3 regions of the Absiella sp. AM29-15 genome follow, and region 3 is predicted to be linked to each of the others. Evidence: predicted binding sites of a transcription regulator. Region 3 holds the regulator's gene; each other region holds the start of a gene.
What was found. The regulator Rex, encoded in region 3, represses fermentation and respiration genes when NADH is low (regulators of the CRP and FNR family bind a similar motif). The targets are predictions, from matches to a motif close to GTGAANNNNTTCAC.
Positions count from the first base shown of each region.

Region 1: pta (phosphate acetyltransferase) is a predicted target of Rex. The motif match lies at 2,436-2,449, and genes of this name have one in related genera.
Region 2: DW761_RS02535 (phosphoglycerate kinase) is a predicted target of Rex. The motif match lies at 4,340-4,353, and genes of this name have one in related genera.

Region 1 is NZ_QVFL01000002.1:2,735-14,164, forward strand. Features, by position in the region: gene DW761_RS02095 (hypothetical protein) at 1-2,348, shown strand, start outside; gene pta (phosphate acetyltransferase) at 2,529-3,503, shown strand; gene DW761_RS02105 (hypothetical protein) at 3,547-3,774, opposite strand; gene DW761_RS02110 (LexA family protein) at 3,829-4,407, opposite strand; gene DW761_RS02115 (DNA polymerase IV) at 4,559-5,800, shown strand; gene DW761_RS02120 (hypothetical protein) at 5,800-6,039, shown strand; gene DW761_RS02125 (SHOCT domain-containing protein) at 6,118-6,468, opposite strand; gene DW761_RS02130 (AAA family ATPase) at 6,533-8,533, shown strand; gene mgtE (magnesium transporter) at 8,700-10,040, shown strand; gene DW761_RS02140 (DUF1016 N-terminal domain-containing protein) at 10,055-10,315, shown strand; gene DW761_RS02145 (SDR family NAD(P)-dependent oxidoreductase) at 10,466-11,239, shown strand; gene DW761_RS02150 (MurR/RpiR family transcriptional regulator) at 11,229-11,430, shown strand, end outside.
Region 2 is NZ_QVFL01000002.1:91,164-102,593, reverse strand. Features, by position in the region: gene DW761_RS02555 (hypothetical protein) at 92-487, opposite strand; gene DW761_RS02550 (DUF2089 family protein) at 484-786, opposite strand; gene DW761_RS02545 (metallophosphoesterase) at 1,087-2,178, shown strand; gene tpiA (triose-phosphate isomerase) at 2,330-3,076, opposite strand; gene DW761_RS02535 (phosphoglycerate kinase) at 3,095-4,273, opposite strand; gene DW761_RS02530 (GGDEF domain-containing protein) at 4,505-6,112, shown strand; gene DW761_RS02525 (hypothetical protein) at 6,199-6,639, opposite strand; gene DW761_RS02520 (GGDEF domain-containing protein) at 6,690-7,712, opposite strand; gene DW761_RS02515 (IMP dehydrogenase) at 7,879-9,390, opposite strand; gene DW761_RS02510 (MATE family efflux transporter) at 10,451-11,430, opposite strand, start outside.
Region 3 is NZ_QVFL01000014.1:120,914-132,343, forward strand. Features, by position in the region: gene DW761_RS14410 (hypothetical protein) at 1-606, shown strand, start outside; gene DW761_RS14415 (ABC-F family ATP-binding cassette domain-containing protein) at 624-2,468, opposite strand; gene DW761_RS14420 (N-acetylmuramoyl-L-alanine amidase) at 2,499-3,809, opposite strand; gene DW761_RS14425 (LicD family protein) at 3,824-4,633, opposite strand; gene DW761_RS14430 (Gfo/Idh/MocA family protein) at 4,801-5,736, shown strand; gene asnS (asparagine--tRNA ligase) at 5,768-7,153, opposite strand; gene DW761_RS21675 (hypothetical protein) at 7,307-7,432, opposite strand; gene DW761_RS14440 (redox-sensing transcriptional repressor Rex) at 7,460-8,092, opposite strand; gene tsaD (tRNA (adenosine(37)-N6)-threonylcarbamoyltransferase complex transferase subunit TsaD) at 8,245-9,258, opposite strand; gene rimI (ribosomal protein S18-alanine N-acetyltransferase) at 9,255-9,704, opposite strand; gene tsaB (tRNA (adenosine(37)-N6)-threonylcarbamoyltransferase complex dimerization subunit type 1 TsaB) at 9,706-10,311, opposite strand; gene tsaE (tRNA (adenosine(37)-N6)-threonylcarbamoyltransferase complex ATPase subunit type 1 TsaE) at 10,311-10,754, opposite strand; gene DW761_RS14465 (peptidoglycan bridge formation glycyltransferase FemA/FemB family protein) at 10,772-11,430, opposite strand, start outside.

The sequences.
Region 1 (11,430 bases), on a different contig from region 3:
ATTGGGTTCTAAATGAAATCTATGCGCATGATGAAGAAAGAATTGATATAAGTTATGATAAAATGGATACAATTTTCTTTGATTATAAAGGTGACAAAGATGAAGAAAATCCAAAGATTGAATCAATTGTCATGGATAAACAAGGCGAATTTGTAAAGCCTGGTGACGATATTCAAATACATATTAAAGTAAGCGATAATGTAGCTTTACGGACTCAAGAAGATACTTTTCTTTTATTTCAAGCTGAAGCAAGTATCTATCCATCTCAACATAGAGTAGATTTAAAATATGATGAAAACAAAGATGAATTTATTGGTCATTGGTTAATTGATTCCAAAACATATCCATGTGAATGGTATATAGATTATTTAGGTATTTGGGATACATCAGGCAATAGTGTTGCTTTATATGATTTTATCGGTGACTATAATCCTTACTATATTAAAGTAAACAATGACAACAATTATGTTACTCCAACGTATTCTTTAAATATTAGTTTCTATGCATTGGATGAGAATGGAGATTATTTTAGAGTTTCAAGACAGGAATTAAATGATATAGAGAGACATACAAAATTTAAAGATATGGATATAAAAATGCCTGATGGAAGTACATCTTTTGAAAATTTAAAATTTGTAAAATGGGTGGATGATGATAATAATCCTTATAATGGTGAAAAAGAGATGTTAGGAGATTTCTATATTAACTTCTTTGCAGTTTATGATAAGAATGTTATAAATTTTAGTACAACATATGTAAATAAAGATGAAGATATTTCATGGCAAAGTGAAACAATCACGGTACCTACTGATATGACATATCAAGAGCTTTTTGATAAGTATGAACCTAATGTTGATGACTTATATACAGGCAAACAATTTGATAAATGGGTATATTCTGGTTTTGACCCTAATATTGATTTGAATGAAGAAATACCATTTCAACCTTGGAACTATTCTATACAAGCTTATGCGAAATTTAAAGATTTGAATGTGATACAAGGTTCTTATACTTATATAAATGTAGATGGTGAAACAACATGGCAAACGAATACTGAATTTGTAAAAGAAACATTGCTTCGAAGTGAAGCGTTTGACTCTTTATCTAAGTATGAAGTGAATTCTTATGAAGGATTACGCTTTGCAAAATGGGTTCCAACAGGTGAAAGTGCTGATAATACAATGGATCGAGCAGTTTTTAATTACGAATCTTTTGAATATGACGCAGATTATGAAAATCATTTAGTTCGTTTTGTACTTTATGATAGAAATAAACCATATTCAAGTATAGGTCCTGGTGGAGGAACAACTGGTTTTGAAATTGGCGTAGATTATATTACTGTCGCGGATGATGGTGAAGAAATTAAGGTACCTGAATTTAATATGAAAGATATTGAATGGTATGAAGGTCCTGAAAGTGATGTGATTATGGTCACAAGTAATCTTTATTATTATGGAATAGGAACAGGTATCGAAGAAGAAACACCAGATGTTCCAGACGAACCAGACACCCCAGTTACTCCTGATCAGCCTGATGAACCTGATACTCCAGAAGAGCCAGAGAAGCCTGATACTCCAGATAAACCGGTAACACCAGTGGAACCTGAAAAACCAATCACGCCTGATAAACCATCAGAACCTGATAAAGAAATAACAGATACAGGAACTTCTGGATCAACAACGGATAAAGTAATTGTGTTACCAAAAGAAGAAACAAACAAAATCGTAGAAGAAATCGCAAAAGCCGATAAAGAAGAGAAAATTGAAGTATTCATGGGTAATGCGACAGTCGTACCTACAGAAGTACTAGAAGCCGCAAAAGGTAAAGATGTTGTTGTAGAATTGAATATGGGGGGCTACACTTGGGAAATCAACGGAAAGGATATCTTAGCAAGCAATCTTAAAGATATTAACCTAGAAGTCAAGATGGATAGTCATGCAGTGCCTAGCAATATCGTAAAAGAGCTGGCAGGAGATAATCCAGTCAAACAACTTTCCTTAACGCACAATGGTAATTTTGGATTTAAAGCAAATCTGAAAATTAACGTTGGTAACGAATATAAAGGAAAATATGGTAATCTATATTATTATGACAGTGATGGCAAGATGGTATATATGAATGCTGGAAAGATTGACGAAAACGGAAATGTAGTTGTTAGCTTCTCTCATGCATCTGATTATGTCATTGTTATCAATGATAAAAATATGGCACCTAGCACAAACAATAAAGATGTCATCAAGGATACTGCAAATCATGTAAATAACTTATATGGATTCGTTTCTATCATTTTATGTATCTCTGGTGCATTTATGTTATTGTACACAAACAAGAAAAAATCTGAAGAATAGCAGTTAAAAAATAACCCTGTTATGTAGATATAGCAGGGTTTTCTACGAAATTCTTTATATTTATACAGGAAAACGCTGGAAAAGATTGTGAAATTTTTCATTTGTGAAAAAATCCTTTTTTTAAGCTTATGATTGGTATATAATAAACTATGGTATTAGGAAAGTGAGGACATAAGTATTATGATTAACACACTGATTGAAAAAATTAAAGGCAAGGGAACAAGAATCGTTTTTACAGAAGGATCTGACCCACGTATCTTGGAAGCGGCTATCCGTTTACATAAAGAAGATATCCTGGTTCCTGTATTATTAGGAAACCGTGCAGAAATTATGGGGACTGCAAATGCACATGGATGGGATATTGAAGGTATTGAAACATTAGATCCAATTGAATATAAAAACATGGATATGATGGTAAGCAAAGCTATCGAACTTCGTAAAGGTAAGATGGATGAAGAACAGGCTCGTGCAGCATGTTTAAAAACTAACTTCTTTGGTACAATGTATGTAAAATTAGGTTGTGCAGATGGTCTGTTAGGAGGAGCTACATACTCAACTGCAGATACAGTACGTCCAGCATTACAGCTGATCAAAACAAAACCTGGTAACTCTATTGTATCCAGCTGCTTTATCTTAATGAAGGACAATGCAGAAACACTTGTTATGGGTGACTGCTCTATCAACATCGATCCAACTGCTGATGATTTGGTAGAAATCACATTACAAACAGCACACACAGTACGTCAGTTCGGTATTGAACCAAGAGTTGGTTTATTATCTTACTCTACATTAGGTTCAGCAAAAGGTACAAGCGTTGCAAAAGTAAACGAAGCTGCAACACGTTTAAAACGTATGCCTTTAGATTTCGGTGTAGAAGGGGAAATTCAGTTCGACTGTGCAGTCGCACCAGAAGTAGCAAAATTAAAAGCTCCAGATTCAAAAGTAGCTGGCAATATCAATACATTTATTTTCCCTAACATTGATTCAGGAAACATCGGTTATAAGATTGCGGCACGTTTAGGTCAGTATGAAGCAATTGGACCAATCCTGCAGGGATTAAATGCACCAATCAATGACTTGTCAAGAGGATGCAACGCTGAAGAAGTATTCAAAATGGCAATCGTGACTGCTGCTCAAAAATTCATGGATATCTAATCAAAAGAAACAAAAAGGTGCGTTTATACACGCATCTTTTCTTTTACCCTAAATAAGCAACATCTTCTTTTACCTGTAAATCAACCTCTACAATATCAAATGCATTTACATTCAAACAGTCACTTAATAATTCAATTCTGGCACTGTCCTTTGTTTTAAATAAAGCCGGGATTTCTTCATCTAGAATGATATGATGAGAACTGCAGCGTCCAACACTTGAATTTACTCCCTGAAACCATCGATTAGTTTTCTTACTTCTGATTGCGTACATAGCTCTCCTCCTCGTATGTTATCTAAAGGATGCGCTGTTTTTTGTTTTTCATACCTAGAAATACACTTTTACATGTAAGATCTTTCCCAGAATTGTTAATCGCCTGATTTCCTCTTTTATAAATATCCTTGGCTCATAGGCAGGATTGCTTGCCATCAAGATTACCGTATCCTTTTTCTTAATGACTTTTTTTATCGTGACCTCCTGACCATCAATCAACACCACAGCAAGATCGCCACTTTTAACATCTTGACAGCTTTTTACATATACCAGATCTCCATCATAAATTCTAGAGCCATTCATACTATCTCCTTGTACCTTTAAATAATAATCGCCAAGTTTTGCATCGCATTTACTGACTTCTTCATATCCCAATAGATTTTCTTCAGCATATAAATCATATCCAGCCTTTACATATCCTAAAATCGGCTTGATCGTACCATGAATACAGGCAGATACATTAATGCCAAAAAGTTCGGAGAGCTTTTCTAATTTTGCTTCCGGAATATGCTTGCTTTCTCCATCTTCCCAACGTTTGATGGTAGATTTCGATACACCAACATAATCACCAATTGTTTCCAGACTCCATCCATGTTTCTTACGATAATATTGTATAATTTCTTTTAATTCCATATCATCACCTGTTTTTAAGGATATCATACACATATTTCATATACAAGCATTGGAACAAATTACCTGTAAGACCTCTGGTAATTCCTGTAAACGTTCCAAAATCTATTGTATTCTGGAACAAATCCCTTATAATATCGCTGAGGTGATCGACATGGAACGTATCATACTGCATAGTGACATCAATCATTGTTATGCACAAATTGAAGAAATGAAAAATCCGCATTTACGCCATATTCCGATGGCTGTTGGTGGCTTTGAAGAAAAACGGCATGGCATTATCCTGGCAAAAAATGATCTGGCAAAAACATTTCATATAAAAACCGGGGAGTCACTGCGTGAAGCTTATGCCAAATGTCCACAACTTACCATCATTCATCCTCATTATGAAGAATATTTGTATTATACTGAACAAATTAAAGATGTCTATCGTCAGTTTAGCGATCGTGTAGAATCCTTTGGATTGGATGAGGCATGGGTGGATGTTAGTGAAAGTTCACGGTTATATGGTGATGGGGTAAGCATTGCCCGTATGATTCAGAAAAAGGTTCTTCAACAATTCGGTATTACCATATCGATTGGGGTAAGCTTTAATAAAATATTCGCAAAACTGGGCAGTGATATGGTAAAACATATGGGGCTTGTGGAGATCACAAAGGCTAATTATAAACAGATGGTATGGCCACTTCCAGTTTCTGAGCTGTTATATATTGGAAGAAGTACAGCTTCTAAATTAGAAGCATGTGGAATCTATACCATTGGGGAGCTTGCAAGTCTTCCAAGTGGATTTATGAGTGAGCATTTTGGCAAGGTGGGTGAGATCTTACATACGTTTGCGAATGGATGGGATGAAACTCCTGTCGCCAAAACCACAGAGCAGGCACCAATAAAATCAATTGGAAATGCTATAACAGCTGTGAAAGATATCGTCAGTTTTGAAGAGGCGAAATTAATATATTATGTATTGACAGAGTCCGTTGCATCCAGGCTTCGTGAATCGGGATTAAAAGGGAATGTCATTCATCTATCATTAAGAAATACGGATCTTATCAGCTTTACAAGGCAGAAAACAATTACCCAGCCAACCAATTTATGTGAGGAAATCATGCCGGTTGTATTAGATCTATTGAAAAAGCATTATGATTTTCAGATACCACTTCGAACAATTGGCGTATCGATTAGCGGACTTAGAAAAGATGATGGATATATTCAAATGAATCTGTTTACCAGTGAAAAACAAAGAGAAAAACAATTAGTGCTGGAGGAAACCATGGATGCGATAAGAAATAAATTTGGCTTTGAGAAAATACAGCGGTGCAGTATGAAACTTGATCAGAAATTAACTGACTTTGATCCTAAACACGACCATATTATTCACCCGGTATCCTTCTTCTGATGTTGTATAAACGTTACGTGGATATGCTTGTCCATATTGATCAGGAAGGGGTCATGATGCCAAAGGTATTGATATGGGAAAACAATGTGGAATATCCAATAGAGCGGATTTTGGAAATCCGAAAGGCTTCCAGTGTGGTGGGTGGATGTGGCATTTTGTATAAGTGCAGAATTCAAGGTCGTGTAAGAAACTTGTTTTATGAGAGAAATCGCTGGTTTATCGAAAGTACGAAAAAGTAAACATAGGCTATTTATCCTATATAAAAGGAAGTCCTTAAGATAGACTCCCTAAATATGGCAAGATATGCTTATGTTTTTTTATATATCATTTAAAATATCACTGCGTTTTTTCTCATATTCTTCTTTTGTGATATATCCTTTTTGATAAAGGTCCTCCACTTTCTTTAATCGATCTTCAATGGAATTTGATGATTTGTATTCCTCATGATCTTCTTGTATTTCAATATGAGAAGTCGCAATTCCTTTATCACTGAAGGCATTGATTCCATTGATTGCAGTGATGGCAATCGCAATACCAGTCCATAACAATCCAAACAAGCCAAATGTTGGCACAACGATAAATATGCCAATACATACAAAAATACATCCTACAACCAGCCCTAATATAGATTGTCCTTTTCCAGGGCGTACACGAATATCCTTTTTCACACTATCACCACTTTCTTATTTCATTTTACCATGGTTTTCACAAGAAATACAACAAGCATTGCATGTGAAAAAAGAAAATGGCAATACTAACAAAAGCGAAGTCGGGAAAGCATATGCTGTAAATGATGGGAGTGATTTTATGGATTATCGCCTGGATAAACAGGTTTCCAATATCATGAAGGATGCGCGAAAAGAAGCGAAGGATATGGGAAACAATTATATTGGCAGTGAACATGTACTGCTGGCAGTTTTAAAAGATACAAGTACCCCTCTTTCTAAGATATTATCTTCCAATGGGTTATTTTATTTTCAGTTAAAAGAAGATTTAATGGTATTATTTGGTCTAAAAGATCAGGAAGTAAGTGAGATTGCCATTACACAGGTAGTGGATGATATATTGGAACGTGCAAGAAGTCTTTCTGTCAAGCGTTCTATGCAATGTATTGATGTACGTGCATTAAGTGTTGCATTGCTACAGACATCTTCATGTGTCGCAATTGAGATATTGCATCGTTATGATTTAGAAGAAGAAAGTGTACTGCGGGAATTAGAGAATGGAGAGATCCATGAACTAGATAAGGTAGAAGAGCTAAGAAATTTAAATACCTGTGGCAATAATATGGATATCTGTGGCAGACAGGAGGAGCTTCAGTTTATGATTGATATTTTATCCCGTAAAGATAAAGCCAATCCTTTACTAATTGGAGAGCCTGGTGTGGGCAAGACCGCGATGGTGGAAAAACTGGCAGGGATGATCAAGCGCAAAATGGTGCCTGCATTACAGGATGCGGTTATTTATGAACTGCATTTAAATACTCTGGTAGCTGGTACGAAGTATCGTGGTGACTTTGAGGAAAAACTTCAAAATATTATCAAATTATTGAAGAAATATCCACATGTTATTTTATTTATCGATGAAATTCATCAGATGATCGGCGCTGGGAAAAGTGAAGGAAGTATTGATGTTTCCAGCGTATTGAAGCCATATCTAGCACGCGGAGAGATTCGCTGCATTGGCGCTACCACAATAGATGAATATGAGAAATATATAGAAAAAGATCGTGCATTGGAACGTCGTTTTCAGATTATTATGATTAAAGAACCTAAAAAAGAAGAAGCGTGTTTGATGTTAAAGGCAAAGCGCAAGGAATATGAAGATTATCATCATGTAAAGATTCCAGAAGAAATGCTGGAACGAATGGTAACGTATTGTGACTATTATATGCCCGCAAGAAAGTTTCCGGATAAAGCCATCGATGTTTTGGATCTGGCCTGTGTCATGGCAAAAACTAGTCAGACAAAGTGTGTAAAGGAACAGATGATCAAAGAGGTTGTGGAAAAGTTAACCAATATTCCACTTGCGTCTAAGAATCGTTTACAAGAAGTCCGTGTTCAATTAGATACAACACTGATAGGACAACAGGATGTAAAAAATAAACTGATGCATCAATTAGAATGGATTGAAGAGGGCGTACTTTCTTCAAGACCACTTGGTGTATGGTTGTTTGTGGGAAACAGCGGTGTGGGAAAACATACATTGATTAAAGAATTTAACCGGATATATTTCAATGATCAGGAAATTATAGAACTTGATATTGCAGCTTTGGATAGTGTCTTACCTAAAGTCATCGCAAAACTTAGAAGAAATCCTTATGGTATTTTACATGTGATTAACCTGCATATGGCAACAAATACAATCTTACAATATCTTGCGCAAAGCATAGAAAAAGGAGAACTGGAAGCACAGGGGGTAAAAGCTACTTTAGCCCATGCGATTATCATCATGACAGGTGCTTTTGTGCTGCAGGGAAATATTGGCTTTTCCAAAGATCAGACGAATACACAAGGATATGAAGCCATGTTGGGGAAGGAATTTTTATCTATGGTTGATGAGGTGTTTATGTTTGAAGATTTAAATAAAAAGGAACGTGTACAGGTAGTTAAAGAGCTGTTAAAGAAATGGAATAAATCTTTAGATGAACATGCAATCTTAGAGCTTGTGGAAAGTAATTGCTCCTTAAAAGAGGTAGGTAAGCATCTTCGTAAAAAAATCGTGAAAGCCTAGGAGAATTCCTGTATTTTCACGCATAAGTGTGGTACAATGAGCCTGGAAAGAGTGGTGGTAAAAATGAAACCTGAACCCAATTCGAAAACCTCAAAAGCATCATCCCAGGATCATTTGCCACCATCGCATATAATATGATCCTTTTTAAACGAAAAAGGAGAACAATATGAAAAGACAAATAACAAAAGATAATCTATTAGAGCTTTTATTGCATGGAACACCAAAGGATTTACAAGATACGATTGATACGATACATCCTGCGGACATCTTGGATTTAATTCACGAAGACCCAGAACATGCGAAAGCTGTTTTAAACAGACTTCCTGATGATATTTTAGCGGATATCGTTGAGGAAGAAGAAGATGAAGATAAATATGAAATCTTAAAACAATTTTCAGACAACCGCCAGCGTAATATTCTGGATGAAATGAGCAGTGATGAAATTACCGACTTAATTGGTGAGTTAGAGGAAGATGAAGCAGAAAACATTTTAAATAAGATGGATGTAGACGATCGTGATGATGTCAAGAAGCTGCTGGAATTTGAGCCAGACAGTGCTGGTGGTATCATGACGACAGAATATATCCGTATCTTTGCGAAAAATACCGTGAAAGATACTTTAGAATTTTTACAAAAAAACACAGATGAAGAAACAACTTATTATCTATACGTTGTGGATAAAAATGATGTATTGAAAGGTGTAGTTTCTTTGCGTGATATCGTCACAAGTCCTTTTGATACTCCCATGCTTTCTATTACCAATCCCAATGTTATCACCATACAATATGATGAAGATCAGGAACAGGTCGCACATAAGTTTGAAAAGTATGGCTTCATTTTAATGCCAGTTGTGGATGAAGAAAATCACATGCTGGGTGTTATTGAATTTGATGATATCATGGATGTCATTCAGGAAGAAAATACCGAAGATATCCACCATTTAGGTGGTGTCAATAAAGAAGAACGTGTGGATTCCACCTTAAAAGAATCTTTCCAGTCCAGAATTCCATGGCTGATTGTCAATCTGTTTACAGCAGTACTAGCAGCCGCAACCGTTTCCATGTTTGAAACAACGATATCTAAGGTTGTAGCACTTGCCACCGTGATGCCAATTGTGACAGGAATGGGTGGAAATGCTGGTACACAGTCATTGACCATTGTCGTACGTGGGTTATCTCTTGGTGAATTGACTAAAGAGAACGCCATGAAAATTCTTTTGAAAGAACTTGGTGTTGGTATCTTAAGTGGTATCGTGATCGGCAGTGTTGTGGCGCTTGGTGCGATGTGGATGGAGAGCAATCCAATCTTTGGCTTGGTCACAGGCATTGCGATGTTTTTAAATATGATTTTAGCGAACCTTGCGGGGTACTTTATTCCTGTTATCCTAGAGAAATGCCATGTAGATCCCGCGCTTGCAAGCGGTGTTTTTGTGACAACCGTTACCGATGTAATGGGGTTCTTCCTGTTTCTAGGATTAGCGACTATGGTGCTGCCTTTTATTATTTAATAAGGAAAATCAAAATGCAGAAAGGTATAAGCGATGAAATGCCTGATGGTGAGCGGTTTCAAAAGATTATGGATATCATTGAAACCGCAAAAGAACGCGCATATCATAAAGTAAATGAAGAATTAATCTTGATGTATCAAGATATTGGTAAATACATTAGTTTACAATGCGAAAATACCACATACGAAGATGCTTTTGTACAGAAATTAGCTGATTTTTTTACAAAAAGTATCCAGAATGAAAAGGATTCAATCGCCGTGGACTTTATAGAATGAAACAGTTTTATGAACTTTATAAGAATAATGAAAAAGTGGTGACAAAATGAGCTGGACCAACCATTTAAAGATAATGTCCGCATGTAAAACGAATATGTGTATCGGGCAGTAAAACAGATGAAGAATCAAATATTAAAGGAAGGTGAAAAAATGAAAGCATTAATCACAGGCGCAAGTAGTGGAATTGGTCGTGATATGGCAAGAGTACTTGCGAATATGGGTGTGGAATTGTATCTGGTCGCAAGACGAGCACAGCGATTAGAAGAATTAAAAGAGGAACTTGATGTTCCTGTACATACGATGGTATTGGATCTTTCTAAAAAACAAAACTGTATCTTGCTGTATGAACGATTAAAAAATGAACAAATTGATATATTGATCAATAATGCAGGACTAGGTGATTATGGTAACTTTGATGAAACAAAATTAAGTAAAGATATTACTATGATTGATACCAATATTACAGCTTTGCATATTCTGACAAAGCTTTTCTTAAAAGACTTTAAACAGCGTGATCATGGCTATATCTTAAATGTCGCAAGCTCTGCGGCCTTCTTGCCAGGTCCTTTAATGGCAACCTATTATGCCACAAAAAGTTATGTTTTACGTTTAAGCATGGCCATACATAAAGAACTACGCAAGGCAGGCAGTCATGTATCTATTTCTGTATTATGCCCAGGACCTGTAAAAACCGAATTTGATCAGGTAGCCAATGTGGCATTCCTGATGGAGGGAACTTCCAGTGAAAAAGTGGCCGCAACTGCGATTTGGGGAATGTTTTGCCATCATCTTTTGATAGTGCCAGGCATCTTGATGAAAGTAAGTCGTATTGCCTGTCGCTTACTACCAGATACGGTATTAATGGAATGCAGCTATCATATCCAGCACCATAAAAATCATGGAGAACATATACATGGTAAGTAAAGAAATTATCAATAGCTTTAATGAAAAAGAACTGCAGGTATATCAATATGTAGAGGCTAACAAAGAAAAAGCAGGCTATATGCGTATTCGTGAGCTTGCTCAGGCTTGTGATGTTTCCACAGCAACCGTATTACGTTTTGTGAAAAAGATTGGTTTAGAGAACTATAATGCCTTTAAATACTGGTGTCATC
Region 2 (11,430 bases), on a different contig from region 3:
TATGCAATTTTATTACAATATTGTGGTATTAAAATATACAAGATATATAAAAAAACAGCAAGTCTTTTATGAGTTGCTGTTTTATACAAAATCATAAGTCCTGTATATTCATTTTATGAATTTGTGCCTCTCTTTTTTGTTTTTGATGCACGACTAAGAAAATGATGATAAATAGGATGGTAGGAAGATTACTGATCAAAAAAATCTCAATTGCTTTTGGAAGGATTGTCTGGATAGGAAAATTACTTGTTGTATTTGTTATAATGGATGACATTAAATTACCATTATTTGAATACACTTCTGAGATTTCATATGAATGCAGAAAAGTAACTGCACTGATTGTAAAAAGAATAGATAAACAAAAGAATATACCAGGCAGAATCCATCCTAGCCATTTTTTTGACTTTAATGATATGTAATACTGTAATACGCATAATCCAATGACACAGATAAGGGCGAAAATAATGTAAACACTATTTGTTTTCATAGATTCTTTTCCTCCTCTAGTTTTTGATATTCATGAATTAACAGCTTTGCTGTTTCAAAATCTAGTTTATCCTCTAAAGCCAAACGTTTGATCAATGCGATATAAGGCTCCTCCCCCATTATCTGATCATTTAAATTAATCTTTTGTATCAGCCTGTCTAAGCGTAAACGCACCGTAGGATAAGAAACCCCATATTCCTTTGCGACTTCCTTTAATGAACCACTTGATAAGATGAAGCGCTTGATAAACGCAAAATCTTCACTATCTAGATTTAATAACCATTCTGGTATATTCTGCATATCTATCACCTTCAATTTTATGATAGCACTTATTTTTATGAATGTAAATATAAACAAAAACTTTAATAATATTAATTTTATATTTAATATTATTAAAGTTTATCACTTTTTATGATGATCGTGATAATATTGCATAAATCGTGCATAACTAATGATGACGACACCAACGATCACAAATGCAATCAGCGCATATAACATGGTAAATAAGAATTTCATAGGACTCTCCCTTTCCGTCTAAACATTTTACTGGTACCATTATCATAAATCGATTATAATAAATAAGCAAGGAGGTGCATGAAAATGATTGATCGATCTATAAAATCAAAATACATAAATGTAGATGATCATCGCCGCATCATTGCTATTAGTGATATTCATGCGAATCTGCCTGTTTTAAAAAAATTATTGAAAAAAATTGCTTTTGATATGCATCAGGATGAATTGTTTCTTGTTGGCGATTTATTAGAGAAAGGTGCTTACAACATGGAAACTTTGCACTTTATAATGGAGCTTTCTAAAAGTCCACATGTACATCCTATGATGGGAAATTGTGATTTTGTATGTAAGAATGTTCTTTATGAATATCGCCTGGATTTTCTAAAAGAAGTCCTATTACATCGTCAAAATAGTATTCTGCATGAAATGGCTGCTACACTTGGCATTCATTTTCATAAAGATATAGATATGATTGAATATGCCAGAATATTAAAACAACACTTTCCAAAGGAATTAGCGTTTGTAGACCAGCTCCCTCATGTGGTGGAAACACAACATTATATCTTTGGGCATGCGGCGATTCTGGATGAAGATCATTATGGAAAAGAAATGCGTGATATTATGACGCATAACCGTTTTTTAGATGATGCGAAACGATTCCAAAAATATGTTGTTGTAGGTCATCTACCAGTAAGTGAATATTGTGATGGTATCTGTTGCTTTAATCCAATGATTGATGATTTTCGCCATATCATTGCGATTGATGGTGGAAATGAAGTAAAGAGTGCAGGACAGTTAAATGCATTGTTAATTGAGCATGGAAATTTCTCGTATGCGCATAGTGACTGTTTAAAGAAAGCCAAAGTATTAGACAGCATACAGCCCATAAATTCTGATCCTTTTTTTATCAAATGGTATGACAGCTCTGTGAAGATATTAAAAGAAGATGATATTCGTTACTTATGTCGCCATCTTTCCAGTGGAAAAGATTTTTGGATACCGAAAGATTTTATTTTTCATAAAGGTGATGAAATTCATGTGGATAACTTTACCACCTATCATTTACCTGTGGAAAAAGGTGATTATGTAAAAATTGTTTCCACTTGTGGTGAACATGCCTTAGTGAAAAAGAATGGTATTATGGGATGGATTCCAAGAAAAATATTAAGCAAATGAAAACGTCCAAATCGGACGTTTTTATTAATTTATTTGTAGTATTAAATAAAAAAACACTTAGTTTTCCCTAGAGAAAGCTGAAACTCTGAAACATTTGAATATGTTAAAAAACAGTCCATTCCATTTGGAACAGACTGTTCATCTTATTCAATTATTTAGTTTTTTCGATGATTTCGATAAAGCTATCAGCTTTTAAGCTTGCTCCACCAATTAATGCACCATCGATATCTGGCTGAGCCATGTATTCCTGAATGTTGTTAGGTTTAACAGATCCACCGTACTGTACGCGTACGTTTTCAGCTGCATCATCACCATACATTACACGAACCTGGTCACGAACGATACGGCAGCAGTTTTCTGCGATTTCTACTGATGCACTCTTACCAGTTCCGATTGCCCAGATTGGTTCATATGCGATAACCATATTACCAACACATTTTGGACACATATCAGCTAAAGAACCAGTTAACTGGTCACGAATTACTTTTTCAGAATCACCAGCATCATACTGAGCTTCTGTTTCACCAATACATAAGATTGGAGTAATTCCAGCTTCGATTAGACGTTTTGCTTTTTTGTTTACAGTTTCGTCTGTGTCACCGAACATTGTACGACGTTCAGAGTGACCAATGATACAGTGAGTAACACCGATTTCCTGTAACATAGGTACAGAAACTTCACCAGTGAATGCTCCAGTATCTTCAAAGTGGCAGTTTTCTGCAGCAACGATCAGATTCTTAGCACCAGCAACTGCAGTTGATAATGCAGTATAAGGAGCACCGATTCCATAAGTAGCGTTTTCGCTAGCAGCAGCTGCATCTACAGCTTCCATGAATTCTTTTGTTTCCTTCATGGTTTTATTCATTTTCCAGTTTCCAACGATAATTGGTTTTCTCATAGTTATATTTCCTCTTTCCTATTTTTCAGCGATTACTGCGATACCAGGTAATTCTTTACCTTCCATGTATTCCAGAGAAGCTCCTCCACCTGTAGAGATGTGAGAGAATTTTTCAGCGAATCCTAACTGAATAGCAGCAGCAGCAGAATCTCCACCACCGATAACAGTAGTAGCACCTTCTAATTCAGAGATTGCTGTACATACCTGTAATGTACCATTAGCGAATGGTTTCATTTCAAATACACCCATAGGTCCATTCCATACAACTGTTTTAGCACCAGCTAATTCAGCTTTGTATAATTCAACAGTCTTAGGACCAATGTCTAATCCCATGTAATCTGCAGGAATGTTTTCGTTGTCAGCAACAACAGTGTTTGCATCTTCAGCAAATGCATCTGCACATACGTGGTCAACTGGCAGGATTAATTTTCCTTCAGCTTTTGCGATGTATTCTTTAGCTAATTCCACTTTGTCTTCTTCAACAAGTGATTTACCTACATTTAAGCCCATTGCTTTCAAGAATGTATAAGCCATTCCACCACCGATTAATACTTTATCAGCTTTCTTCAACAGGTTGTCAACAACAGCGATCTTGTCAGATACTTTTGCTCCACCGATGATAGCAACGAATGGACGTACTGGAGTATCAACAGCAGCACCTAACATTTTTACTTCTTTTTCTACTAAGAAACCTAAAGCGTTAGGAAGGATTGAAGGGATACCAGCAGTTGAAGCGTGTGCACGGTGAACACTACCGAATGCATCTTCAACGAATAAATCACCTAAGCTTGCCCAGTACTGAGCTAATTCAGGATCATTTTTGCTTTCGCCTTTTTCGTAACGAGTGTTCTGCATAACAACGATTTCACCATCATTTAATGCAGCAACAGCATTTTCTAATTCTTCGCCTCTAGTAACAGGAACGAATGTAACTTTTGTATCAACCAATTCGCTTAAACGATCAGCTACACAACGTAAGTCGTTTTTTGCTTTGTCTTCTTCAGTTTTAACTTTTCCAAGGTGAGACATCAGAATGATTTTTGCCTTGTTTTCAATCAGATATTTGATTGTTGGTAAAGCCTGAATGATTCGGTTGTCATTTGTGATTTTTCCATCTTTTCTTGGTACGTTGAAATCGCAACGAACGATAACTCGTTTACCAGCAACATCTAAATCTTTTACTGTTCTTTTTGCCATAGTAAAATCCTCCTTAAGTAACGAGTTTATTATACCACTATCCTTTTTTTTCGTAAACGCAAATTTGCGAAATATTTCACATAAAACCCTTTTTTAATACCATTTTCTACATTTCTTAATATGACGAACCACTTTTCCTCTATATATCAAAAAAAGTATATTACAAATATTAAAATTACCGTCGAACTTGAAAGCGCTTTATTGTATAATAGAGAAGAAGGGTGAGAAAAGATGGAGAATAAAGAAGAAAATTTAAAGGAATTCATTCAAAATAAAATGGAAGCTATCCAAACTGTACATCATGTTGATTTAAAAAAACAAAAAAAGTACAGTAATGAATTATTAGAAGCAGCGAAAAAGATAAATGATTTTTATGGAATTGCCTTTGCCTATGCTTTTCTTGCGGATTATTATGTAACCATTCGTGAACATCACAATTGTATCCATTACGTGCAAAAAACAAAAGAAATCGCACTCGCCTATAACTATTTAGATTTATTAATCAAAATACATATTATTGAAGGCATGTATCATAACGCAAACTTTGATGAAATAACGGCAGTACAATGCTACTTGGATGGATTAAAAGTGGCACAGCAGGCACATGACATCAATACGCAGATTGCTGTTTATAATAACATCGGTGTCATGTTTGAAGAAAAAGATGATAATACGGATGGCTTGTTATATATCCAGAAAGCCTTTGACTTGTTTAACGCAAATAAAGATGCGATCAGAGATCATATCGACTGTGTTGTTATTTTCAATCTGATAGAGCTGTATTTAAAAAATGGTCATATCAAAAAAGCCATTGATTTATATGACAAATATTACGATGATTTGAAAATATATGTTGGTGAAGAAAACATTGGTATTTTATATGTTTCTCAATTATATATGGCATATTATATGAAAAATGAAGAATATACTTTGCAGATGATTGATTTTTTTATCAACAGTGGCCTACATAATACATTAAATCGAAATATGTACTTCTCTTTCTATCGTGATGCTTTTCAAATCACTTTAAAACTGGAAGATAAAGAGCGTGCGGATAAATTATTGCGTTGTATGGGAACTTTATGTCTTGAGGATGATATCGCCCAGCAATTACAGCTGCATTTATGCTGGATCAATTTTGCGGAAACTTTCCATATGGAAAATGCTTTAATTTATTCTTATAAACAATATTATCAGCTTCAGAAACAAGTAAGTGATGTCACTAATAAATTCAAAGCCGAAAGTATGCGTGAAAAAATTCTGGTAAACGATATGCAGACAGAAAAAGAATGTATTATGAAAGAAAAACAAGTACTGGAATCTAAAGTGAAAATTGATGGATTAACAGGCTTATTTAATCGTTCTTATTTCATTAATCTAATCAATAGTCTTCATCATAATCATAATGTGGAAAAACTTGGCATTATTCTGTTAGATGTAGATTATTTTAAACAATACAATGACTGCTATGGACACACACAAGGAGATAAGGTTTTACAAAGTGTGGCACGCTGTCTGGACATCAACTCTGATAGCCGTATTTTTGCGGCAAGATATGGTGGCGATGAATTTATCTGTGTCTGTGTAAATATGAGTGATCATGAAATTGAATATTATTTAGGCAAAGTAAAAGAAGATTTAAACAACATGCATATCGAACATAAAAAATCTAAGGCTGCGGATATCGTAAGTGTTTCGGCAGGCTATGCGAACTTGAAAAATGATAAGTATTTTCAATTAGATGTGGCAGTAAATGTTGCGGACAGTGCCTTGTATCAGGTAAAAGAAAACGGTAGAAATCATTTTGCTTCATTGAATAAAAACAGTTGTGCTCAATAACTATTTAGGACAGATAATTAAAAAGAGGTTTCATTTGAAATCTCTTTTTTTAACCTATGTGCAAATAAGAATCTGATTTCCTGGTATTATTTTTTTGCCCGGTTGCCTTTTATAATGATTTGCAAGGTTTCACAAGCTTTTAAACATTCTTCTACACTTTCCTCTACCAAAGTTGGATCAAGGGTAGGATGTTGTTCATAAAATTCCTGAATAGCCAGATCATATTTATTTTTATATTTCGTATTTAATGCTTTCCAGTTCACATTTTTAAAAGCTGGAAGAATTTCTTCATTTACTGGTAATCGCTTTTGAAGCATCAATACTGCTAAAATCGGATATCCAGCATAATGCTGCCATATCGTTGCATTATCATTACTGGAATATACATCATCTTGAAAACGTACTGTATATCGTTTTGATTCATCACTGCTAGTAACATATGCTTCCTGTTCATGAAGTTCTACACGCTTATCCGCAATAGCGCTATAGGCCTCATATACCTTTGCTGCTGGTGGTAATTTTCCCATTCTATTCCTTCTTTCATCATTAGCATCTCACAAATATGATTCTTCTATACTCATCTTGCGACATGTGTATGTACTGCCTCAAGTGGAAAATCATGATGCAGCAGCATCTTATCTTTTAAACAGGCATTCTGCGCAAAAGCTTTCTGAATACGATCTATGATACATTGTATTCCCTCTTCTTTGGTATCCAACGCCATTACCAGAAACTGAAAACTGCTGTATTGTGTAAAAACATCTCCCAGTCTTAATGATGATTGAATAATCCGTTTCAGCGCAAACATACACTGTTCTTGTTGTTCAAAGGAAGGATACGCTCCCTTTGGATTCATTAATGTGAATAAAATCAAGCCGGCTTCCCCCTGAATACGGGACATTCTGCGTTCGATAAAACGATAAATATTTTGAAAAGAGTGATAATCCTGACAGAAAGCGCCAGGTATAATTTCCTGTTCCCGTAATTCTTTACGAATCAGTTCAATATCAACCAATAAATTTTCTGACATATAAATATCATTATACACATGTTCCCCATCTAAACGTCTTCTAATGTGCTTTTCCTTTACAAGTAAGGCATCTGCACGACGAAACATACTGATGTAATCATCATTAGGGCGATACATACAGCCGCATATGGAAACATAAATAGATGCACCATCTGTTACCTGTATCTGTTTTAACAATGAACGTATTTCTTTACGTTTTTCTTCAATAAATGATTCATCATCAGCTTCAGGATAGAATATGACAAATTCATCCCCGCCAACACGCCCAGCTGATCCATTTTTATATGTTATTTTCTTCAAAACTGCAGCAATTTTCTTCAAAGCAACATCCCCACAAATATGCCCATATTGATCATTGATCTGTTTAAAATGATCAACATCCAAAACAAATAAAGCGCCTTTTTGATACATTTGCAACTGTTGATTGATTTTTAATTCGATTGTTCCACGATTATATATCCCTGTTAGCCAATCCTGTTCTACCATGACTCTCAATTGTCGATTTTCTTCTTCTAGTTTTTGCAGCTTTTCCATCTGCAACTCATAAACTTGTTCTGTTTCTTCTATCATAACTACATCATCCTTTAATACCATCCCTGTGTTTGTAAACGCATCCATTGCTAATTTCTATTATAAGGTATTTTTACATAATTGAAAATGGTAACTTTTAAGAATTTCTTGTTTTTTCCCTTAAAAAAAGCTCCGCTTTCTTAGGAAAACGAAGTTTTTTTAATTCTTATTTTACTTTTGCATCTAATGTATTATCTTTAACAACAACATCATGTGCGCCACCTTCTACGATACTTGTAGAAGATACCAATGTGATTTTAGCTTTTTCCTGAAGTTCTGGAATTGTCAATGCACCACAGTTACACATCGTGTGTTTAACTTTACTCAATGTCAAATCTACATTGTCTTTTAATGCTCCTGCATATGGAACGTAAGAATCTACACCTTCTACGAAAGAAAGTTTCTTACTTCCTCCCATATCATAACGCTGCCAGTTACGTGCACGAGCACTTCCCTCGCCCCAGTATTCTTTCATATATGTACCATTGATGGTAACTTTCTTTGTAGGAGATTCTTCAAATCTTGAGAAGTAACGTCCTAACATAACAAAGTCCGCTCCCATAGCAAGTGCTAAAGTAATGTGGTAATCATGTACAATACCACCATCACTACAGATTGGAATATAGATACCTGTTTCTTTAAAGTATTCATCACGTGCACGTGCTACATCAATGGTAGCTGTTGCCTGTCCGCGACCAATACCTTTTTGTTCACGAGTAATACAGATACTGCCTCCACCAATACCAATTTTAATAAAATCAGCACCAGCTTCTGCTAAGAATCTGAATCCTTCTGCATCTACAACGTTACCAGCGCCTACTTTTACACTATCACCGTATTTTTCACGGATCCATTTCAAAGTCAATGCCTGCCATTCACTAAATCCTTCACTAGAGTCAATACATAATACATCTGCGCCGGCTTCTACTAATGCAGGAACACGTGTTTCATAATCTCTTGTGTTAATACCTGCACCGACGATGTAGCGTTTCTGATCATCCAGCAATTCATTTGGATGCTCTTTATGAGAATCATAATCTTTACGGAAAACGAAAGATTTTAAATGACCGTTTTCATCAATAATTGGCAACTGATTTAATTTGTATTCCCAAATCAAGTTATTTGCTTCTGTTAATGACATACCATCTTTTCCTACAATCAGCTTTTCAAATGGTGTCATGAATTCACTGACTTTTGTTGTAGGATCCATTCGTGATACACGATAATCACGACTTGTTACGATACCAACCAGTTTGCCTTCTGGTGTGCCATCTTCTGTAACTGCCATTGTCGCATGTCCTGTTTCTTCTTTTAATGCCAATACATCAGCCAGTGTTGCATCTGGACGAATATTGGAATCACTGTAAACAAAGCCTGCTTTTGTTGCTTTAACACGAGCAACCATTGCTGCTTCATCTTCTACGCTCTGAGAACCATAGATGAAAGAGATTCCTCCTTCTCTTGCTAATGCACAAGCCATTTTTTCTCCTGATACAGACTGCATAATTGCAGATACCATAGGAATATTCAAAGATAATGCAGGTTCCTCGCCTTTCTTGAATTTAACTAATGGTGTTTTCAAAGACACGTTTGCTGGTGTACAATCTGCACTGGAATATCCAGGTACCAACAGGTACTCCGCAAATGTACGTGACGGTTCGTTAAAGTAATAAGCCATGTTATCTCTCCTTTTTGTTCTATAAACTTTCCTTAAATTGATATAATTATAAAGATTATCCCTCGTGAAGTCAAGGGACTTTGAAAATTTTTTCATTAAATCAGTTAAAAATTAAATGTTGTTCTGATTTTACTGATTATCCTATAGTCATTCTTCAACTAATACTTCTTTAAATCATATATCAGGCGCTTTCCTAAACTATATATAGGTTATTTTCGCAAATTGCAAAATAATTTAGGATTTTCGTACCTAAATTACGTATATGTATTAGTAGGAGGTAAATTCCAAATGGAAAATATATTTTCGTTTTGGGAGAGGAAAAGAATACATATGGATGCACTAGTACTACTAGTTGTGATCTTAACATTACTTTGTGTTATCCTAAAAAGATAAGCTAAGGTAATGTAAAATCATGTTCAGAAGCGGTCCTTATCACACTTTTGGAAAATCTGTACGAAAATCTTTTCCACTCTTGGGACCTCTTGTTTTAAAAAAGGAATGGATAACCGGCAAAGTAATCCATTCCTTTTCTGATGTCTTTCGACATCCACTCTTGGTGCCTTTATAATACTATAAAATGTTATCAACGTCAAGAGAAAATCATTTATATTTCAATGAATTTTAAGTCGTCATTCTAACCATCAATAGGTTATTTTCACAAATTGTAAAATAATTTAGGATTTTCGCACCTAAATTACGTATATGTATAGTAGGAGGTAAATTCCAAATGGAAAATATATTTTCGTTTTGGGAGAGGAAAAGAATACATATGGATGCACTAGTACTACTAGTTGTGATCTTAACATTACTTTGTGTTATCCTAAAAAGATAAGCTAAGGTAATGTAAAATCATGTTCAGAAGCGGTCCTTATCACACTTTTGGAAAATCTGCACGAAAATCTTTTCCACTCTTGGGACCTCTTGTATTAAAAAGGAATGGATCACCTCACCGTTATCCATTCCTTTTATGATGTCTTTCGACATCCACTCTTGGTGCCTATATAATACTATAAAATGTTATCAACGTCAAGTAAAAACAGACTTAAATTCTCAAAAAGGTTTAAGAACAATTCAACTCATAATCCTTTACTTTCTCTTTTTCTTCTTCACTTTTTTGCATATAGCTGTCACGGTAGAAAGAGAACCATAACTGTAAACACATGCAACACCAGATTACCGGCTCACAAATAATAACACCAAAGTAATCCAGCAACGGAATAAACAAGATTACAAAGACTATTTTTCCACAGAACTCAATCACACTGGATACAAGTGGTATTACTTTTCTACCTAGCCCCTGTAAAGAATTTCTCAGATTTAGCAAGATTCCTAACACTGCATAAAATGGAGCATTGATCATCAAATATAAAGACCCATTATCTAATACAGCTGCCTCATTAGAACCAGATATAAGCGCAACTAGTGGTCTGGCAAAAAAGAACATTAAGACAAGTGCTATTCCACCCCAGCAAATACTGATGATATTAGCTGTTTTTACTCCCTGACGAATTCGTTCCTTTTGATTTGCGCCTTTATTCTGTGATACAAAGGTAGATAATGCCATACAGAATGTAGAAGCTGGCATCATACAGAAAGAATTGATTTTTCTTGCGGTAGAATGACCTGCGATAATCAAATATCCAAATTTGTTAATCGCTGTTTGCAGGATTACAGTACCTGCTGATACAATTGCCATCATAAATCCCATAGAAAATCCTTGTCCTGCAAGCTCCTGATACATTTGTTTTCCTACATGAAAATGTTTTCTTTGTGGTATTAATAATGGTGCTTTGAAATAAATGTATACGAAACACAGCACTGCACTAATCGCCTGAGCAATGACTGTCGCAACTGCTGCACCCTGTACACCCATAGAAAACTGTGTAATAAACACGATATCCAAAACAACATTAATAGCACTGGATATAATCAAAAACACAAGTGGCATCACACTATTTCCAATTGCACGTAACAATCCTGCACACATATTGTACGCAAACATCACGCCCACAAAAATCGTTACGGTGAATATATAGGAAT
Region 3 (11,430 bases):
GCCATCCCGGCCATATTGGCTTTAACTTTTCTTATTTTGATGCTATCTAATTTTGAATGCTATGAATATCATCAACATCATGACCAGTTGATTTACACGACAAGTAAAGGAAGGTATCATTTATTTAAAGTGAAGCTAAGTATTGCACTTATATGTGGCCTGATTTTTACACTATTAGCATTTTCTTTTGATTTTTATCATGTGTATGAAATGTATGGTCTATCAAACATACAAGCCTCAATTACTTCTTTCACATATTTTTCTACATTGCCAGAAGGTATGAGCATATTACAGTTTTTAATAATCATGTGGTGTTGTAAATTGATTGCCATAGAGAGTGCTGTCTGCATCATATTCGGCTTATCCGTAAAATTAAAACAACAAATTTATGTCATTTTCTTTTTTACACTGACTGTAATTTTTCCTTTGATCTTGTATTTCATAGGCTTTCATTTTTTAGATGGGTACAGTTTGATTGCTTTATTTCACAGTGCTTTTTTCATTAAAGAACAGGCTACCTTTTATCCATTATATGTTACATTATTTTATATATTGGTTGCGTGTATCAGCTGTAATTACGCCCAAAGAAGCATAAAAAAACGATGAAATTCATCGTTTTTTCTTTATCCCATAAGCTCACTATATTCTTCCCATTGCTCCATCAAATGTTCAATCTCATTATGAACATCATCGATTTGGGCATCTAAAGCATCCATCTTCTTTACATCATGATAATATTCTGGATCAAAACGTAATTCTCTTAAATCTTCCAATTCTTTTTCTTTGACTTCGATTTTCTTTTCCAGCTTACTGATTTCTTTTCCATAATTGATTTGGCGTTTTGGCTTTTCTTCTACCTTGACTTCTTTGGCACTTACCACCTGAATTGGTTCTTTGTGCATATATTCATTGTATGTTAATGGATAGTAAGTTGCTTTTCCATCATCAATCACAAGAATAGCAGTAGCTAGTTTACTGATAAAATATCGGTCATGGCTGACAAACAGCATGGTGCCTTCATATTCACTTAAGGAATCCTCCAAAGCTTCTTTGCCAATCAGATCCAAGTGATTAGTCGGCTCATCCATCATAAGAAAATTAGGATGAGATAACATCAGTTTCACAAAGCTTAAACGCACTTTTTCTCCACCAGATAAACAATCAACGGTTTTAAACACATCATCACCGCTAAATAAGAAACAGCCAAGCGCTGTACGGATTTCTGTACGATTTAAATCTGGGAAGTCTTTCCATACTTCTTCTATGACGGTATTAGTCGTATCAAACTGGGCAAGCTCCTGATCAAAATAGCCAATTTCAATTTGATGACCTAGTAAGAAGCCACCAGATAAAGGTGGTATCTGCTGCATCAGGGTTTTCATCAAGGTTGATTTTCCTTTTCCATTCGGTCCAATGATGGCAACTTTTTGCCCTTGCATAACTTCTAAATTGACCGTACATAAAGGATGATCATAGCCAATGGTTAAATCTTTGACTTCCAATACTCGTTTTCCACCACGAACATTTGGCGTAAAACGAGCCTTAAACGTTTTTTCATCGCTTTTTGGGTCTTCGATACGATCCATACGGTCTAAATATTTGATTTTACTTTGCGCAAATGCTGCTTTATTCTTTTTATAACGGAACTTTTCAATCAGTTCTTCCATACGTTGAATTTCTTTTTGCTGGCGGACATAAGCACTTTTCTGCTGTTCCAAATCACTTTTTTTGGCATTGACATAATTGGTATAATTGCCTGGGTAACGACGCATGACACCATATTCAATTTCATAAACAACATCAACGACATCATCCAAAAACATACGGTCATGAGATACCAGTACAACTGCTTTAGGATAACGTTTTACATAGCCTTCCAGCCATTCAATCGTATCAATATCTAAATGGTTTGTTGGCTCATCTAACAACAATACATCAGGTTTGCTAAGCAGCAGTTTCACAAAAGCAAGTCTTGTTTTCTGACCACCACTAAAAGTTGCTATGCTTCGTTTTAAATCTTCTTCCTGAAAACCAAATTTTGTGAAAATCGTCATCAGTTCTGAATGATAGGTATAACCTCCCATTTCTTCAAAACGCTGTTGTAGATTCGCAAAACGATTCATATTTTCTTCACTTGGATCCTCACTCATCTGTGTAGTCGCAAGCTCTAATTGTTTTCCAAGCTCTTTTACTTTATCAAATGCATGTTCTAATTCATCTTCCACAAGGGCATTCTCATTAGAAAAGGTCGTCTGTGCAAGATACCCAATGGTTAAGGCACTCTCTGCATGAATTTCTCCTTTATCCAAATGCTCTATATCCGCAATCACTTTCAATAGTGTGGTTTTTCCACATCCGTTTCTTCCGACAATTGCGATTTTTTCCGTATTACGGATTTCAAATTGAATATCTTCAAAGATGACATCCGCACCGAATTGTTTTGTTCCCTTATGAATCTGATACTTCATAATCATCACCTATCTATCTCTTTATTAATTTTATCCTTCAAGTACATTAATACTTAATGCAAATGCTTTTGCACATGATTTTACTATTTTCTCTTTATTTTTCTTCCAATTTGCGGCATCTTCCTCATTTGTGATATATGCGAAATCAAGCTCTACACCCTGCATGCCATTGGCATCTTTAAAGCTCTTGTTGGCTTCTGCACTCGTTTGTGAATATCGCCCAGCAAGTGTGGCACGACCTCCACTTTCCCTTAACTGCAGGTTTAAATCATAAATCGTTTCATTATCCAAACGTCCTTGGGTCAAGCTTGTTGTGACGATTCCAGGCCAGCTAGGATTGGTATAATACAAGGAGCCAGCTTTCACTACCTTGTCTTTTTCCATATAATACATCATATTACGGGCAAGTGTAGCGCTGCTATAGGATGAATGCCAAATTTCCATACCATTGGCTTCACTTGATGGATTTGCATTGAACCGCAGGAAAAGATAATATTTTGCCTGTTTCTTATATCCTTTTGAAAGACGACCATCCTCTCCATATGTTTCAATGACCTGATCTTTACTATCCTTTGTGATTTCTACACGCAGACCATAACTTTCAAGTTCTTTTTTCATAATTACTGCCGCATCATACATTTCATCATTTTCCACCAGACCATTGGCTTCATTTCCTTTGTCTGGAACATTTTGTACATCGACATTCATTCCATAAGGATCTATCAAAACATCGATTTGATCATCATCTGCTTCTTTACTAGTGATATTTAAAAACATATAGTTTTGATCCATTATGATATTCTGATCTTTTAAAAGATCCTTATCTGCGATAATACTGACATTTTGTACCTTGCCATTTCTTTTTGCGGTGGTAAAGGTATTGCTTTCCACAGGATTGGCAAATACAACACGTTTTTTTATCATATTATCAATCACATTGACTTCATAAAATCCATCTTTGATGTTTTGTAAGACAATTTTCTGATCCACTGTATTCCCCATGGACATTGTCACTTCACTATCATCACATACATTATGCAGAACCACAGATTTACTAGCCATCGTATCTTTATGAAGTGGAGAATAGCTTTGATCAAAAAGATTTAAGGATTCTCCATAATATAGATAATCCGATACACTCATGATTTCGGCACTTTTTTTATTTAAAACAGATACCGTTTTCTCCGGTGTAAAACCACATACCGTAAAAGAGGTCTTTTTTTCTTCTTTTACTAAAAAGACAGAAACACCGGCATAAATCACAAGAGCAATCAGCAATAACAGTGGAATCAGTATTTTTAATTTTATACGGTATTTTCTTTGTCTTGGTGCATATGCCATCGTTTCGTCCTCCTTTATAATTCAATATCTTTGATATGCTTTGGTGCTTGTGCTTTCTCTGGTGGAAAACTCATATAATTTGCGCCAACCTCTGCATTCAACATATAGTCCGCATTCTTTGGAATGGGCAGTTTTGTATCTTCAAATTCCACATACTGAACAGGAAAAATACTGTCATATGGATAAGTTACCGGATGGAAAAAAGAATTAAAGGTCCATGTCAGATCATAGCCAACCATTGGACTGTTTTTATTGATTTCTCCATATTTCTTCGCATTGCGTACAAAACGTTTTTTCAACAGATAAGGATTGATATGCAGGTTTTCAAAAAAGGCAATCAATACCATTAACAACCCATTACGACATCTCCAGAAAACATCCTTCGTCTGATTTTCACTTACGTGATCAATAATAAAGACATCAATAAAAATTCCATCACTGTCTTTACATTTATTTTTCAAAAGGAAATTTGCTTCTCTACAATATGTACCTTTCAATCGAATCTTCATAGGCGGAATCAATACGTTATATTCCTTGTGTGATTCAAAACTTTGGATTACATATTTATCTCCAAGCTGATTCACAACTTTCAGGAAGCGTTCATAATCTTCTCTCATCATACCAATATCCGCATCATCATCCCATGGAATAAATCCTTTATGACGAACGGCGCCAAGAGCACTTCCTCCTGTCATCCAATAAGGAATATCATTTTTTTGACATACTTCATCTATATCCTTCAGCATCTGTAACAGTACTAATTGAAGCTGGCGTACTGTTATCTTTGTGCCGTCTTCTTTTTCTTTTAATATATATTCTTTCACATTAATCACCAGGTTATATTATAGAGGAAAATAGTCGAGTTCACAATCATTTTCATAAAATATCACAATTTTGAAAGACTTTCAGTAATTTTCCCAGGAAATATTACAAAAATCCTCCTATACGCATGGTTCTCCTTGCGTTATAATAAAGCCAAGAGGTGATGATTATGCAATTACACTATGGTTTGATATCCTGTGCCAGCATCACAGATCGTTTTCTCCATGGCATATTAGAAAACGGGGATATCATTGAAGCAATCGCATCACGAAGTTTGATAAAAGCACAAGAAAAAGCGAAGCAATATGCAATACCAAAAGCATATGGATCTTATGAAGAAGTATATCTAGACCCTGATGTGGATATCGTATATATTTCCAATAACAATGCGAATCATGTAAAAGAAATCAAAAAAGCTTTATCCTATAAAAAACATGTTATATGTGAAAAACCTATTGCTTTAGATCCAGAAGATGGAAAAGATCTGTTCTATTACGCCAGAAAACAAGGATGTTTCCTGATGGAAGCACAAAAAAGCTTGTTTCTGCCTGTGATGCAGGATATCTATCATATCATTAAAACAAAACAGCTGGGCGATTTACATCAAGTATCCTTATCTTCCAGTTTTCCTAATCCAACTGCCACATGGATGCATGATCCAATGCAGGGTGGTGTCGTATATGGAAGTGCCAATTATACCATTGAGTTGCTGGATTATTTGATAGAGCCAAATACGATTCATGTAAGTGCATTAGGCACGAAAGAAGAAAATGGCACATGCAATCGTGTAAGTATTTCTATGATTATGGATGATGTACTCATCAACAGCACGATTTCCATGAAAGGCGACACAAAAAAACAAGCCATTTTTTATTTCACAAATGGCTATATTGAAGTTCCTTTATATTGGAAAGCACGAGAATATCGTATCATCCAGCAAGATCATATCAAGCGTATCATCTACCCATGCCGCTATGAAATGAAATATGAAGTTCTCCATATAAATGAATGTATCTCAAAGGGTTTATTAGAAAGTCCTGTGATGAGCGCACAAAGAAGTACCATCTGTTGTCAACTAGTGAACCAGATTATCAGGCAAATATAAAAGAACTGCTGAATTTCCAGCAGTTTTTCTTTTAATATAATAAATTTCTTGGTGTACGTGGGAATGGTTCAACATCACGAATGTTTGAAATACCAGTCAGATACATCAACATACGATCAAAGCCAAGACCAAATCCTGCATGTTTACATCCACCAAAGCGACGTAAATCCATGTACCATTGTAAAGAATCACTTTCCATACCCATTTCTTTCATACGTTCAGCTAATACATCATAGCGTTCTTCTCTCTGGCTTCCACCAACAAGTTCTCCTACACCTGGTACTAACAAGTCACAAGCAGCCACTGTTTTACCATCTTCATTCATACGCATATAGAATGCTTTGATATCTTTAGGATAATCAATCAAGAATACAGGACCGTTTACAACTTTTTCGCATAAGTAACGTTCATGTTCACTCTGAAGATCCATGCCCCATTCGATTTTGTTGTTTTCAAATTTTACATCAGCTTTCTTCAATTCTTCGATAGCTTCTGTATATGTCATGCGTTTAAATTCGCTGTTCATAACCTTTGTGATACGATCAATACATTCTTTATCAATCATCTTTTCAAAGAATTTCATTTCTTCAGGTGCATTATCTAATACATACTGGATACAATATTTAATCATATCTTCAATCAGATTCATATCATCATCTAAATCCGCAAATGCGATTTCAGGTTCAATCATCCAGAATTCAGAAGCATGACGTGTCGTATTAGAGTTTTCTGCACGGAAAGTAGGGCCAAAGGTATAAACATCACGGAATGCCATAGCGAATGCTTCCACATGCAGCTGTCCAGAAACAGTTAAAGAAGCATGCTTTCCAAAGAAATCTTCTTCATAGTTTGTATCTTCACGTGTTGTAACAGTGAATGTTTCACCAGCTCCCTCTGCATCATTTCCAGTAATTACTGGTGTGTGCACATACACAAATCCTTGGTTCTGGAAAAATTCATGAATAGCCATAGATAATACAGAACGCAAACGAAATACTGCATAGAATGTGTTTGCACGAGGACGAAGATGTGCAATTTCACGCATATATTCAAAGCTGTGACGTTTCTTCTGTAAAGGATAGTCACGATCACAATCACCTTCTAATATAACTTCAGTGACCTGAATTTCAAATGGTTGTTTTCCTTCTGGTGTCAACACAAATTTACCAGTAACAGTTAAAGCTGCACCTGTAGGATATTTCTCCACTTCTTTAAAGTTTTTTAAATCTTGTGTATACACTAACTGAGCATTGCGGAAATACGTACCATCATTTAATTCAATGAAGCCTAATTTCCCACTGCAGCGATTTGTTCTGATCCATCCCTGTAACTGTACATATTCCATTGAGTCTAGTTCTACATGAGATCCACTTAATACGATTTCATATAGTTCGCGAATAGTCATAAATTCAAACATGTTATTTCCTCCTTTTTATCATAAAAAAAACGTTCCCATCACAGGAACGCTTGTTTTAGCGCGGTGCCATCCTGATTCTTCATGCATAGCATAAAGCATCTTTTTAGCATGTAACGTATGCCTGACGAAATCGTCTACTTTAGTTCTCCGATTCTACTCCACAGGTGTTCTCCATAAGCCTTTCGTTCTGCCTTTCACCAACCGCAGAATCGCTTTTTTCGAAACAATCTTATTTCGTCCTGTTTCCTTGTATTTCAACTCTTGTTTAGATGATACCACAAGTATCCTCCATTTTACAAGCTTTTTTTACAAATGTCCGATATTTAGTTTGTTTGTTTCAAAAACCAGCTCCTGAATAGACGTTACAACATCAATACTCTTTAATATAACGCCCTTTGGAATCTGAATATGTTCATGTGTAAAGTCAATTAGTCCAATGATGCCACAGGCAATCAAACGATCAACGGTCTGTTGAATATTATCACTGATCGCAAGAATAGCGATACGACAGCCATCAGGAACCCGTTGCTCCAGCTCACTGATATCATAAACAGGAATACCAAAACGAACACCCTGACGATCTGGATTGATATCAAATGCACAGGAAATTTCACCAACGACATAATCCCATTTATTATACTTCATCAATGCACGTCCCATGTTGCCTGCACCTACCAGTATGATCTTTTCATCAAAATCCATACCTAGTTCCTGATTAAAAATTTCAATCAGCCGGTTGACATCATACCCATAGCCCTGTTTTCCAAGATTGCCAAGGAAAGAGAAATCACGACGAATGGTAGTTGGCTCAATATTCACAACACTCGCCAACTCTTTAGACATGATACGTTCCACACCGGAACTTTGTAATTTTCGCAGCGCCTTCAAATATACAGGATATCGTTGCAGCGTTGCCTTTGGTACGTTCTTTTCACTCATGTATATCACCTATGAGTTAGTATACCACGAATTTTTCTATTTGTGAATAAATTAATAAGTTTAACATGCAAAACATTCACATATTTTATAATAACCATATCATAAATTCTTATACGCTAACAAAAAGACAGCAAATGCTGCTGTCTGAAAATTTAACGCTCTAATTCCATTCCCGGATTTGCGGTTAAATCAAAATCTCCACGCTCGCCATGCAGGTATGCCACCGTACCGGCAACACCAATCATTGCCGCATTATCGGTACAACAAGAAAGTGGTGGAATAATAAACTCAACATCCGGATATTGATTTGTTAAATCCACACTGACTTTTTCACGCAGACAAGAGTTCGCCGCAACACCACCAGCCAGTACCATCTGCTTTGGATGATATTGTTCAATTGCTTTTCTTGCCCGCAGCAATAATGCCTCAAAAGCCGTTTCCTGATAAGATGCCGCAAGGTCTGCAGGTACAAAGCTTTCTCCTTTACGTTTGCATCGATCAATAAACTGTAACACACTGCTCTTTAAACCACTAAATGAAAAATCAAGTTCATTTTCGGTCTTAGGTTTTGCTAATTGATAAACAGGCTTTCCTTCTTTCGCAAGTTTATCCACATAAACACCGCCAGGATATGGAAGTCCAAGAACACGGCCAACCTTATCTCCAGCTTCACCAATCGCATCATCCTGGGTCGTACCAAGAATCTCAAAGCTCCATTCATCTTTCATATAGACTAATTCTGTATGTCCACCAGATACTACAAGGGCTAGCAATGGAAATTTTAAATCCGCAATCAAACGATTTGCGTAGATATGTCCAGCAATATGATGCACAGGAATCAAAGGTTTATTAAAAGCCCATGCCAGCGTTTTAGCGGCTTGTACACCTACATGCAGGCTGCCCACCAGACCAGGTCCCTGTGTCACAGCAATACCATCCATATCTTCTACTTCCATATTTGCCTGTTTCAAAGCTTCTTCAATGACCATAGAAATATTTTCCACATGGATACGGCTTGCAACTTCAGGAATGACACCACCGAAATCTTTATGTACATCAATTTGTGTAGCGACGACGTTTGCCAATACTTCTTTTCCGTTTTTTATGATTGCGACTGCCGTTTCATCACAACTGGATTCAATCGCAAGAATATACGTATCTTTCATAAACAGCTTCCTTTCAAGGCCTTTACCAAAACATAGGCATCTTCCCCATTATCATGATAATACCCTTTTCTCGTATTTACATTGATAAAATCGTATGATTCATATAATCGTTGTGCCGCAATATTGCTGACACGAACCTCTAGTGACAATGTTTCACAATGCATTCTTTCCACATCTTCTATCATTTGATCCATTAAAAGATGTGCTAGATGCTTGCCACGATATTGCGGTAAGACAGCGATTTTCGCTAATTGTGCAATATCAAAAGTAACCCAATAATCAATGAATCCAATAATTTTGCCTTCTTCTTTTAACACATAGATAAAGGCATAATCATTTTCTTCTAATTCATATAAATATTGTTCCTTACTCCATGGCGCAGGAAAACAAATAGCATCAATTGCAACGATTTCATCAAGATCTTCTTTTTTTAATGCTTCCAGCATACTATTTTACCATATAGGCACTCTGGTCTTTTAAATAACGTGGTGTTAAGATATGAATGTTTTCCACTTTTCTTGCGTAAGGACGCAAAAGTTTAAAATTTTCAATAAAATCAATATCTGTTGTTTCCATATCGATCAAAGAAGTATCCCCAATTACTTTTAAATCTGGATGTTCTTTTAAGTAGGCTTTAATTTCATCCAGGTTCATGATACATTCTTCTTTGTCAAACACTCCATGATTTAAACTACCAGCATATGCACGAGAACTTCTCGCATCCAGCATAACGAATACATGATCATTTACTCCTGCATATAATTGCAAGGTTGATATACAATATAACGGGATATGTTTTCTCGTACATAAAACCTTTGCGACTGCCATCGCAATACGTACCCCAGTATAGCTACCTGGCCCATCTGTAATCATGACTTCATCCAAATCATCAGCTTTCCAGCCAACGCTGTCCATACAGGCAATTAATTCCGGAAATAAAGTTTCACTTTGCTGCTTCCAGCAAGACAAAGCTTTTCCAGCTTTTACTTCACCATCTTCTAACAGCACAATCACCAAATGGCGATGTGCACTATCCATACATAAGGTTTTCATTATAATTCCCTCACAATCTTTTCATATGCTTCACCGACTGCCTTAAACATAAATGTTCTTTCTTCTTCTCCACTACGATGGATTTCGATTTCCAATCGTTGTTTAGGCAACTGTTCTTCTATGAAACCAGGCCATTCCACAACACATACACCATCTGCATCAAATACTTCCTCAAACCCTAAGTCTTGAGAAATACCTTCTAAACGATATGCATCAATGTGGTATAAGGGCATCGTTCCATTATATGTCTTTAAAATCGTAAAAGTTGGGGAATTAATTACTTTTTTAACACCAATTGCTTTACCAATTGACTTTGTTAGTGTAGTTTTTCCAGCACCCAAATCCCCCGTTAAGGTGATTAATGATCCAGGAAATAATAATGCTCCCAGCTTTTCGCCTAATGCTGCTGTTTCATCTAAGGAATGTACAACGATTTCTTTCATACAAACACCTCCTGTTTTTAACGATTACGTTCTTTCAAACGTTTATATACAAAATTAAAGAATGGATATACAAGTTTATTCACCGGAATATCAAATTCTCCAATAAATTCATTGATCATTGGATTAAAGTTATCTTTGAATTTCGTTAAACCATCATCCAAAGAACCTTCTACACCACCCATATTACAAGTACCACAGCCATTTTCAAATGCCCACTTCATGTTTTTTACATAAATATAGTATTGAGGCATAAATTTCTTAAAACGTTGATCCATACCTGCATATAGCATTTCACAAGTATGTCCATAACGAATACTTAAAACACCTGCAATATGTATGGTTCCCTTTACTTGATCCATTTCATCGAATATTTCTTTAAACTCTTTTACATCTTTTTCCAAAGAACGTTCCATATCCTGTAAACGGCGCAATTTCTTTTTCGCATTTTCAGGACATTCTTCTATTTCCTTCTCAATATCTTCATGTTTTTTAATATATTCATGGTATAGTGCTTCTAAATCTACACTTGCAAGGAAAATCTTTGCGTCTGTTGGATAGGCTTCACACAGTTTTTTGAAATATTCAAGGTTACGCAAATGAACACCTTTACGTTCCTCTGTTAATTCTACCAGACGGGCAAACTCTTCTGCAAATTCTATGCCTCCCATTTCAACTT